Linked DNA regions of Methylocaldum szegediense. The protein of the gene in region 1 interacts with the protein of each later gene in a pairwise test. Links are inferred from orthologs where the notes say so. Each region holds a gene or a part of one and is shown on either strand. Other genes may lie near its edges. The genes, in order: rlmB, tsaE and QEN43_RS07810.

What was found.
Region 2: the proteins of rlmB (region 1) and tsaE interact in binary tests that used the Escherichia coli proteins (3 or more experiments, as listed by UniProt). The link is inferred for Methylocaldum szegediense from one-to-one orthologs.
Region 3: the proteins of rlmB (region 1) and QEN43_RS07810 interact in binary tests that used the Escherichia coli proteins (3 or more experiments, as listed by UniProt). The link is inferred for Methylocaldum szegediense from one-to-one orthologs.

The regions. Positions count from the first base shown.
Region 1 is NZ_OX458333.1:216,961-220,113, forward strand. Bases 24-3,023 are described here. They hold rlmB (23S rRNA (guanosine(2251)-2'-O)-methyltransferase RlmB), read left to right. Parts: upstream 24-1,118; coding sequence 1,119-1,928; downstream 1,929-3,023. Other genes in these bases: rnr (ribonuclease R), read left to right, coding at 24-1,122; mtnA (S-methyl-5-thioribose-1-phosphate isomerase), read left to right, coding at 2,369-3,023. Also shown: more of rnr, read left to right, coding at 1-23; more of mtnA, read left to right, coding at 3,024-3,153. UniProt on the Escherichia coli protein: Specifically methylates the ribose of guanosine 2251 in 23S rRNA.
Region 2 is NZ_OX458333.1:1,823,740-1,826,892, reverse strand. Bases 1-3,000 are described here. They hold tsaE (tRNA (adenosine(37)-N6)-threonylcarbamoyltransferase complex ATPase subunit type 1 TsaE), read left to right. Parts: upstream 1-1,272; coding sequence 1,273-1,728; downstream 1,729-3,000. Other genes in these bases: QEN43_RS07800 (N-acetylmuramoyl-L-alanine amidase), read left to right, coding at 1,915-3,000; QEN43_RS07810 (bifunctional ADP-dependent NAD(P)H-hydrate dehydratase/NAD(P)H-hydrate epimerase), read left to right, coding at 1-1,276. Also shown: more of QEN43_RS07800, read left to right, coding at 3,001-3,153. UniProt on the Escherichia coli protein: Required for the formation of a threonylcarbamoyl group on adenosine at position 37 (t(6)A37) in tRNAs that read codons beginning with adenine.
Region 3 is NZ_OX458333.1:1,824,861-1,827,972, reverse strand. The notes cover bases 154-3,112. They hold QEN43_RS07810 (bifunctional ADP-dependent NAD(P)H-hydrate dehydratase/NAD(P)H-hydrate epimerase), read left to right. Parts: upstream 154-868; coding sequence 869-2,356; downstream 2,357-3,112. Other genes in these bases: QEN43_RS07800 (N-acetylmuramoyl-L-alanine amidase), read left to right, coding at 2,995-3,112; tsaE (tRNA (adenosine(37)-N6)-threonylcarbamoyltransferase complex ATPase subunit type 1 TsaE), read left to right, coding at 2,353-2,808; queG (tRNA epoxyqueuosine(34) reductase QueG), read right to left, coding at 154-791. Outside these bases: more of queG, read right to left, coding at 1-153. UniProt on the Escherichia coli protein: Bifunctional enzyme that catalyzes the epimerization of the S- and R-forms of NAD(P)HX and the dehydration of the S-form of NAD(P)HX at the expense of ADP, which is converted to AMP.

The DNA.
Region 1 (3,153 bases):
GGCGCGATCGTCCGTTCGCGTTTCTATTCCGGGCTGATGTTTTCCCATGCGCGGCTCACTTATACGGAAGTCGCCCGTATGATTGTCGACGGCGATAAGGTATTGAGGAAAAAATATCGCGCACTGGTGCCTCACCTGGAGGAACTGCACGCGCTTTACAAAGTCCTGCGCCGGGCAAGAGAGGCGCGCGGGGCGATGGATTTCGATACCCAGGAATCTTACATCGTCTTCGGAGAAGGCAAGAAGATTTCGCAGATTCTGCCGCGGGAGCGCAACGATGCCCATCGTCTGATCGAGGAGTGCATGATTACCGCCAACATCGCGGCAGCGCGCTTTTTGGCTCGTCACAAGCTTCCTCATGTGTTGCGGATTCACGAAGGGCCTACCGCCGAGCGACTGGCCGATCTGCGGGCTTTTCTCGGAAAGGTCGGGTTGCAACTCGGGGGCGGCGACAACCCGGGACCTAAAGACTATTTCGAGGTGCTGGACGAGATCACCGGGCGGCCCGATGAACACCTGATTCAGACCGTACTGCTACGTTCACTGCCTCAAGCAGTTTATAGCCCGGAGAAAAAGGGCCATTTCGGACTGGCTCTGGACGCCTACACGCATTTCACCTCGCCCATTCGGCGCTACCCGGATTTGCTGGTGCATCGGGCGATTCGTCACGCGCTCGAAAACAAGAAAAAAGAAGAGTTCTACTATTCCCATAACGATATGGTGTTGATCGGTGAGCATTGTTCGTACACCGAGCGGCGCGCCGATGAGGCCACCCGTGATGTCATTGCCTGGCTCAAGTGCGAGTACATGCTGGATAAGTTGGGAGAGGAGTTCGACGGGGTGATTTCGGCCGTGACTCCCTTCGGTTTTTTTGTGGAATTAAAAGATATTTTCGTCGAGGGACTGGTTCACGTTTCGACTTTGGATAAGGATTTCTTCCATTACGACCCTATCGGTTATCGTTTGGAAGGGCAGCGTAGCGGTGTGACGTACAGGCTGGGCGACAGCGTTCGGGTTATCGTGGCTCGCGTGAATCTGGATGAGCGGAAAATCGACCTTGAGCTGGTGAAGCGCACCGCGTCTCAGGCGCGCCGGTCTCGGAAAAAAAGACGCCGTTTATGAAGCGCCGGCGTCGTGTCGCAGGTTTGCACGCGGTGGAAGCCGCGCTCGAAAATGCCCCGGACAGGATCATCACCGCTTGGATCGATCCACAACGGGAAGATGGACGAATCACGGCCATCGAGCGAAAGTTGGCGTCACTGGGTATTCCGGTTCAGCCTGCCGGAAGACCGCGACTCGATGCTCTGGCGGAAAGCCGCAAGCACCAAGGTATCGTCCTGGAGTTAAAACCGGCCTCAGAACTCGGAGAATCAGAGCTTAGAGACGCTTTGGCGAGCCTCTCAGAGCAGCCGTTTTTCCTGGTCTTGGACCACGTGCAAGATCCTCATAACCTCGGTGCTTGCCTGCGCAGCGCCGATGCCGCGGGCGTTCACGGCGTCATTATTACGAAGGACCAGTCCGCGGGATTGACGCCGACCGTCGCCAAAGTCGCCTCCGGCGCGGCTGAAACCGTGCCGGTTTATCGCGTGACGAATTTGAACCGAGTCCTTGGCTGGCTAAAGGATGCAGGTTTATGGGTCGTAGGGGCTGCAGGCGAGGCTGAGCAATCGCTGTATGAAGTCGATTTCTCGGTTCCGTTGGCGTTGGTGGTCGGAGCCGAAGGAAGAGGTTTGCGCCGTTTGACGCGTGAATCCTGCGACTTCTTGGTCAAAATTCCAATGTTCGGTCACGTCGAAAGCCTCAACTTGTCAGTTGCGACAGGCGTATTGCTTTTCGAGACCGTACGTCAACGTACTCAGCCGAGTCTGTCTAATGCTGCGAGTCGTGCTCGCCGACCTGAATCGTCAAGCTCGGAGCCGAAGGCTTAAATCCTTGCCGGCTGATGTCGAGGTTGACATAGATTAATGGAGCCAATGCGAAAATTGCTAGGCAGAAAAGTCTTGCCCCTCTCTTTGCTGCGTAACGCGGTTCCAGGTGCATCCAACACCAGAGGTAGATTTCGAGTACCATAGTCGGGCCTCTATAGGTTGGTAGCCATGACGAATTCTGAACTACTGTGATTAAGACCATCCTATAACCGGGAATAGCCGTTCGAATCCTGCGGCAAAAAAGCGCACTTTTTGAACTCGAGCCCCCTCAAAGGGTGTGCCTTTCCAACGGTTATCGGCGAGATCCGTGAGTAGGTGCGAGTTCTTTGTTTAGCTACCGGACCATTTTAAAATGCCCGTCGTGTGTTGCCGCAATCCGACTGGTCTAACAATACCCGTGAGGCGGGTGTTTTTCCATTTTCCCGTTGTTGATTATCTAAATGCTCTCGTCGTCTTCGTCCATGTCATTTCAAGATACCGTCCGCGCCCTAGAGTGGTGCGAGCAAGGACTCCGTGTGCTAGATCAGCGTCGGCTTCCGAGTGCCGTTGAATACCAGACGTTCGGCAGTGTCCGGGGCGTGGCCGAAGCCATTTCCTCGATGCGCGTACGCGGAGCCCCTGCGATCGGTATCGCTGCCGCTTACGGCGTGGTTTTGGCAGCGCGCCAGCGCTATCGCGAAAATCCGGATACCTGGAAGGAGACGATTGAAGCGGACCTGGCCGAACTCGCCGGCTCGCGCCCAACCGCTGTGAATCTTTTCTGGGCGCTCGACCGCATGCGGTCCGAGATCCGGGCGATAGATGGCAACCCCGAGCCTCGTCTATTGCAAACCGCGCGTATCATCCATGACGAGGATATCGCGGCCAATCGGAAGATGGGCGAGCTCGGTGCTTCCGTGCTTGTCGGCGCCAACGGCGTATTGACTCACTGCAACACGGGTTCTCTCGCGACCGGTGGTTACGGCACGGCGCTCGGGGTGGTTCGGAGCGCCTACCGACAGGGCGTTACGAGAATTTTCGCGACGGAAACCCGTCCTTGGTTACAGGGTGCTCGATTGACCGTTTGGGAATTGGAACAGGATGGTATACCCGCAACCCTGGTCGCTGATTCCGCGGCAGCCTATTTGATGAAAACGGGGGCGATTCAATGGATCGCCGTCGGAGCTGATCGCATTGCGGCGAACGGCGACACCGCCAACAAGATCGGTACCTATGCCTTGGCCGT
Region 2 (3,153 bases), 1.6 Mb from region 1 along the record:
TGCCTATGTGGTCGCCCGCTTGGCCCACGACGCAGGCATGGATGTGCGGGTCTATCCGGTTGCGCCGCCAACGAATTTGAAGGGCGATGCGCTGACCGCTTACCAGGATTATCGGGCAGCGGGCGGCGAGACATTGGATTTTATTCCGGCCGATTTCGAGGGCGCGGAAGTCCTGGTCGACGGGATTTTCGGAACGGGCCTGGATCGGGAGGTCGGCGGGTACTACGCGGATGTGATCAAGGCCATCAACCGGTTTTCCGGTCACGTGGTGGCACTGGACATTCCCTCCGGACTCCATGCGGATACCGGCTCCGCGCTGGGTGTCGCCGTCAAAGCCGATTTGACCGTGACTTTCATCGGTCTCAAGCAGGGCCTCTTTACCGGCGAAGGTCCGGAATACGCCGGCGAGATCGTATTCTCCGACCTCGATACGCCGCCGGAAGTGCGATATTCCGTCAAGCCTTCGGCCATGCTGCTGCCTCCATGGGAGCGAGGTTTGCCGGCGCGTCCACGCCATGCTCACAAAGGCCATTTCGGTCACGTGCTAGTGGTGGGGGGCGATAGCGGCTATAGCGGAGCCGCCCGTATGGCTGCCGAGGCCGCGGCTCGGGTCGGCGCGGGTTTGGTCAGCATCGCCACGCGGAAATCTCATGCGGATTTGCTCAACCTGACCCGTCCGGAGCTGATGTGCCACGGCGTCGAAACCATCGATGACCTGCGTGCGCCTTTAGAACGCGCCACAGTCGTCGCTATCGGCCCAGGGCTCGGACGTTCGGAATGGGCCAAGATGCTGCTCGACGCGGTTTTGAATACCGATTTGCCGATCGTGGTGGATGCCGACGCGCTGAATCTTCTGGCGGAAAGTACCCGAACCCGGGACAATTGGGTTTTGACGCCACATCCTGGAGAGGCGGCGAGGCTGCTCGGCGCGACATCTCAGGAAATACAAAAAGACCGGTTCGATGCTGTTCTGAAACTTCAGACGAAGTTCGGCGGCGTGATCGTATTGAAAGGCGCCGGGAGTTTGGTCTGCGGCCCGGATCGATTGCCTCGTGTCTGCACCGCTGGAAACCCCGGCATGGCCAGCGGCGGCATGGGCGATGTGTTGACCGGCGTCATCGCGGGACTCCTGGCACAAAGACTAGATCTTTTCGATGCCGCATCCCTGGGGGTGCAATTGCATGCCGCGGCTGGGGACGAGGCCGCAAAAGGCGGGGAGCGGGGACTCCTGGCCTGCGATTTGATGGATCCGTTGCGCCGGTTGATCAATTTATGAGGGTGATGCTTAAGGACGAGGCGGAAACGCTTGCATTGGCCGAGCGCGTCCATAGTGCCCTGCCATCGGGGGCTCTCGTCTTTCTCCATGGAAACCTCGGTGCCGGTAAGACCACCTTTGTGCGAGGCTGGCTCCGGGCTGCAGGCTTTTCGGGGCCGGTGAAGAGCCCGACTTTCACGCTGGTCGAAGAGTACCCGTTCGAGGACCGGATCGTTTACCACTTTGATCTGTACCGGCTGAACGACCCGGAAGAACTGGAATGGACGGGCTTCCGGGATTATCTTCGGGCGGACGCCGTTTGTTTCGTAGAATGGCCGGAGCGTGGCGCGGGCCTTTTGCCCCGGGCCGACCTTGAGATCCGTCTGGAAATATCGGGTACTGGGCGCATCGCGGAGATATCGGCCGGTACCGACCGCGGCGCAGCGGCGCTAGCCCGGCTGCACGCCGAATAGCCTTTTCTTGCGGTTTTCAGCAGCTCGGACTATGTTTGCCCAGAGCTTTCACGCTGGGCAGTTTTATTCATCAGAACATTTCCCTGATCCGACTCGAAGCGGCGGAGCTGAACGCTCGTCCTTCATGGAGACAAGCTCGGAGGAAGGGACGCCGGCGAGGATTGAAACAAAACGAGCACACGAACCATGGAAAAAAAAACGTTGATCACATGGTTGGCACTCACATTCTGCGGCTACGCGCCTTTGCTTCTGGGCGCGCCGGTACAGATGAACGCCGTGAAATTCGAAGCCGCCGCGCAGAAGTCGCGTCTGATTTTCGATTTCTCGGCGGCGCCGAAATATCGCATTTCCCGGACAAGCAAGCCGAATCAGCTGCAAATCGATTTCGAAAAGATTTCCGTGTTTGGAAAGCTGGGGCAGCCGCCGGCTTCCCATTCCCTGATCGTGAAGCTCATTCCCATCGAGGGCAAAGCCAAGGATAGTCCGAGGATTTTGCTTGATCTCAAACGTCCGGCGGACTACAAGGCTTATGTCACCCCAGTCAAGGGAAGTGTCCGTTTGGTACTCGAACTGACCCCTGCGGCCGCCAAGACAGGAAAAAAAGCGGCTTCCGCGGTGCCGGTAAATTCAGCAAAACCGAAAGGCGCCTCGGCGCCACCAAAAGCGGTCGCAAAGCCGTCTTCCGTCAAGTCCGCAAGCTCGGCGGGCCCAGCGAGGCCTGTCCGTTTGTTGAAGCCAGCGCCGGACAAGGTGCGGGTGGTTGTCATCGATGCCGGTCACGGCGGCAAGGACACCGGGGCCATAGGTCCAAACGGAACTTATGAGAAAGACGTGGTGTTGGCGATCGCGCGCAAGCTTGAACGGCTGATCCGGGCCGAGCCAGGCATGCGGGCGGTCATGGTGCGCAACGGTGACCAGTTCGTCGATCTGCGCGAGCGGGCGGAACGCGCGCGCAAAGCAAAGGCCGATCTGTTCATTTCCTTGCACGCGGACGCTTATGTCAGCAACGACGTAAAGGGATCTTCCGTGTTCACCCTTTCGGAACATGGCGCATCCAGTGAAGCCGCGCGTTGGCTGGCGGACCGGGAAAACGCCGCCTTAGTGGGCGGCGTTCAGCTGAAGGGTAAGGACAAGATCCTAGCCTCGGTGCTGCTGGATCTGTCGCAATCGGCGACGCTCGAAGCCAGCAATCGCGCGGCTGCAAAGATATTGGGAGAACTGAAAAAGGATTTCCATCTTCACCATCGCGATGTGCAAAAAGCGGGATTTGTGGTGCTCAAGTCGCCTGACGTACCCTCGGTACTGATCGAGACGGCATTCATTTCCAATCCCGATGAGGAGCGCAATTTGCGCAACCCTAAGCATCAGGACAGGCTGGCCCGCGCTATCTTCGACGGCATCCGCAGTTATTTCGCCGAGATTCGG
Region 3 (3,112 bases), 1.6 Mb from region 1 along the record:
GTCAGGCGCGCGTAGCGGTTCCACGGACAGACGAGCTGGCAATCGTCGCAGCCATAGATTCGGTTACCCATAGCGGCGCGGAATTCTTCGGGAATCGGCCCGCGCAGCTCGATGGTCAGGTAGGAAATGCAGCGCCTTGCATCCAGGCGATATGGCGCGACGATGGCTCGGGTTGGGCAGATGTCGATGCAGGCCGTGCAGCTTCCACAGTGGTCGCTTGTTTCGGAGTCGACAGGCAAGGGGAGATCGGTATAGATCTCTCCCAGGAAAAACATCGAGCCCGCGTGGCGGTTGACGAGATTCGTGTGCTTGCCGATCCAGCCGAGGCCGGCTTTGGCGGCGAGGGCTTTTTCCAGCACCGGCGCGCTGTCCACGAAGACACGGTAACCGAAAGGGCCGACTTCGGCCGCCACGCGCTCGGCCAGTCGCTGCAAGCGTTTGCGCAGCACCTTGTGATAATCGCGGCCGAGGGCGTAGCGGGAGATGAACGCGGCGCCGGGCTCTTCCAGCCGTTCCCGGACCGCGGTCCTCTCCTCGGGCAGATAATCCATGCGCACGCTGATGACCCTTAGCGTACCTGGGACGAGCTCGTCCGGACGGCTGCGCTTGGTTCCGTGTCGTTCCATGTAATCCATTTCCCCGTGAAACCCGTGTTTCAGCCAGTCCTCAAGCCGCTTTTCGGCTGCGGACAGGTCGGTATCGGTGATGCCGACTTGCTGAAAACCGAGCTCTCGGCCCCAGGTCTTGATTTTCGCGGCGAGCGCGGAGTAATCGGGAGCGGACGAAGTCACAGAAGTGTGGAGACGGTACGGCGTTTAAGCCAGAATGTAAACGGAGCAAGCGTAGTTTAGATACAGCTTACTGGGTTATGAGCGAACGATACAGCCGAAGTTTCCCGAGAGACCTTTATCGCGCCGAAGACGTGCGCGCGATGGATCGTTATGCGATCGAGACAGTCGGCATCCCCGGCATCGAATTGATGCGCCGCGCCGGCGCGTCAGCCTTTGCCGCTTTGCGCCAACGCTGGCCGGAAGCGCGCACGCTGTCGGCCATTTGCGGCAGCGGCAACAACGGGGGAGATGCCTATGTGGTCGCCCGCTTGGCCCACGACGCAGGCATGGATGTGCGGGTCTATCCGGTTGCGCCGCCAACGAATTTGAAGGGCGATGCGCTGACCGCTTACCAGGATTATCGGGCAGCGGGCGGCGAGACATTGGATTTTATTCCGGCCGATTTCGAGGGCGCGGAAGTCCTGGTCGACGGGATTTTCGGAACGGGCCTGGATCGGGAGGTCGGCGGGTACTACGCGGATGTGATCAAGGCCATCAACCGGTTTTCCGGTCACGTGGTGGCACTGGACATTCCCTCCGGACTCCATGCGGATACCGGCTCCGCGCTGGGTGTCGCCGTCAAAGCCGATTTGACCGTGACTTTCATCGGTCTCAAGCAGGGCCTCTTTACCGGCGAAGGTCCGGAATACGCCGGCGAGATCGTATTCTCCGACCTCGATACGCCGCCGGAAGTGCGATATTCCGTCAAGCCTTCGGCCATGCTGCTGCCTCCATGGGAGCGAGGTTTGCCGGCGCGTCCACGCCATGCTCACAAAGGCCATTTCGGTCACGTGCTAGTGGTGGGGGGCGATAGCGGCTATAGCGGAGCCGCCCGTATGGCTGCCGAGGCCGCGGCTCGGGTCGGCGCGGGTTTGGTCAGCATCGCCACGCGGAAATCTCATGCGGATTTGCTCAACCTGACCCGTCCGGAGCTGATGTGCCACGGCGTCGAAACCATCGATGACCTGCGTGCGCCTTTAGAACGCGCCACAGTCGTCGCTATCGGCCCAGGGCTCGGACGTTCGGAATGGGCCAAGATGCTGCTCGACGCGGTTTTGAATACCGATTTGCCGATCGTGGTGGATGCCGACGCGCTGAATCTTCTGGCGGAAAGTACCCGAACCCGGGACAATTGGGTTTTGACGCCACATCCTGGAGAGGCGGCGAGGCTGCTCGGCGCGACATCTCAGGAAATACAAAAAGACCGGTTCGATGCTGTTCTGAAACTTCAGACGAAGTTCGGCGGCGTGATCGTATTGAAAGGCGCCGGGAGTTTGGTCTGCGGCCCGGATCGATTGCCTCGTGTCTGCACCGCTGGAAACCCCGGCATGGCCAGCGGCGGCATGGGCGATGTGTTGACCGGCGTCATCGCGGGACTCCTGGCACAAAGACTAGATCTTTTCGATGCCGCATCCCTGGGGGTGCAATTGCATGCCGCGGCTGGGGACGAGGCCGCAAAAGGCGGGGAGCGGGGACTCCTGGCCTGCGATTTGATGGATCCGTTGCGCCGGTTGATCAATTTATGAGGGTGATGCTTAAGGACGAGGCGGAAACGCTTGCATTGGCCGAGCGCGTCCATAGTGCCCTGCCATCGGGGGCTCTCGTCTTTCTCCATGGAAACCTCGGTGCCGGTAAGACCACCTTTGTGCGAGGCTGGCTCCGGGCTGCAGGCTTTTCGGGGCCGGTGAAGAGCCCGACTTTCACGCTGGTCGAAGAGTACCCGTTCGAGGACCGGATCGTTTACCACTTTGATCTGTACCGGCTGAACGACCCGGAAGAACTGGAATGGACGGGCTTCCGGGATTATCTTCGGGCGGACGCCGTTTGTTTCGTAGAATGGCCGGAGCGTGGCGCGGGCCTTTTGCCCCGGGCCGACCTTGAGATCCGTCTGGAAATATCGGGTACTGGGCGCATCGCGGAGATATCGGCCGGTACCGACCGCGGCGCAGCGGCGCTAGCCCGGCTGCACGCCGAATAGCCTTTTCTTGCGGTTTTCAGCAGCTCGGACTATGTTTGCCCAGAGCTTTCACGCTGGGCAGTTTTATTCATCAGAACATTTCCCTGATCCGACTCGAAGCGGCGGAGCTGAACGCTCGTCCTTCATGGAGACAAGCTCGGAGGAAGGGACGCCGGCGAGGATTGAAACAAAACGAGCACACGAACCATGGAAAAAAAAACGTTGATCACATGGTTGGCACTCACATTCTGCGGCTACGCGCCTTTGCTTCTGGGCGCGCCGGTACAGATGAACGCCGTGAAATTCGAAGCCGCCGCGCAGAAGT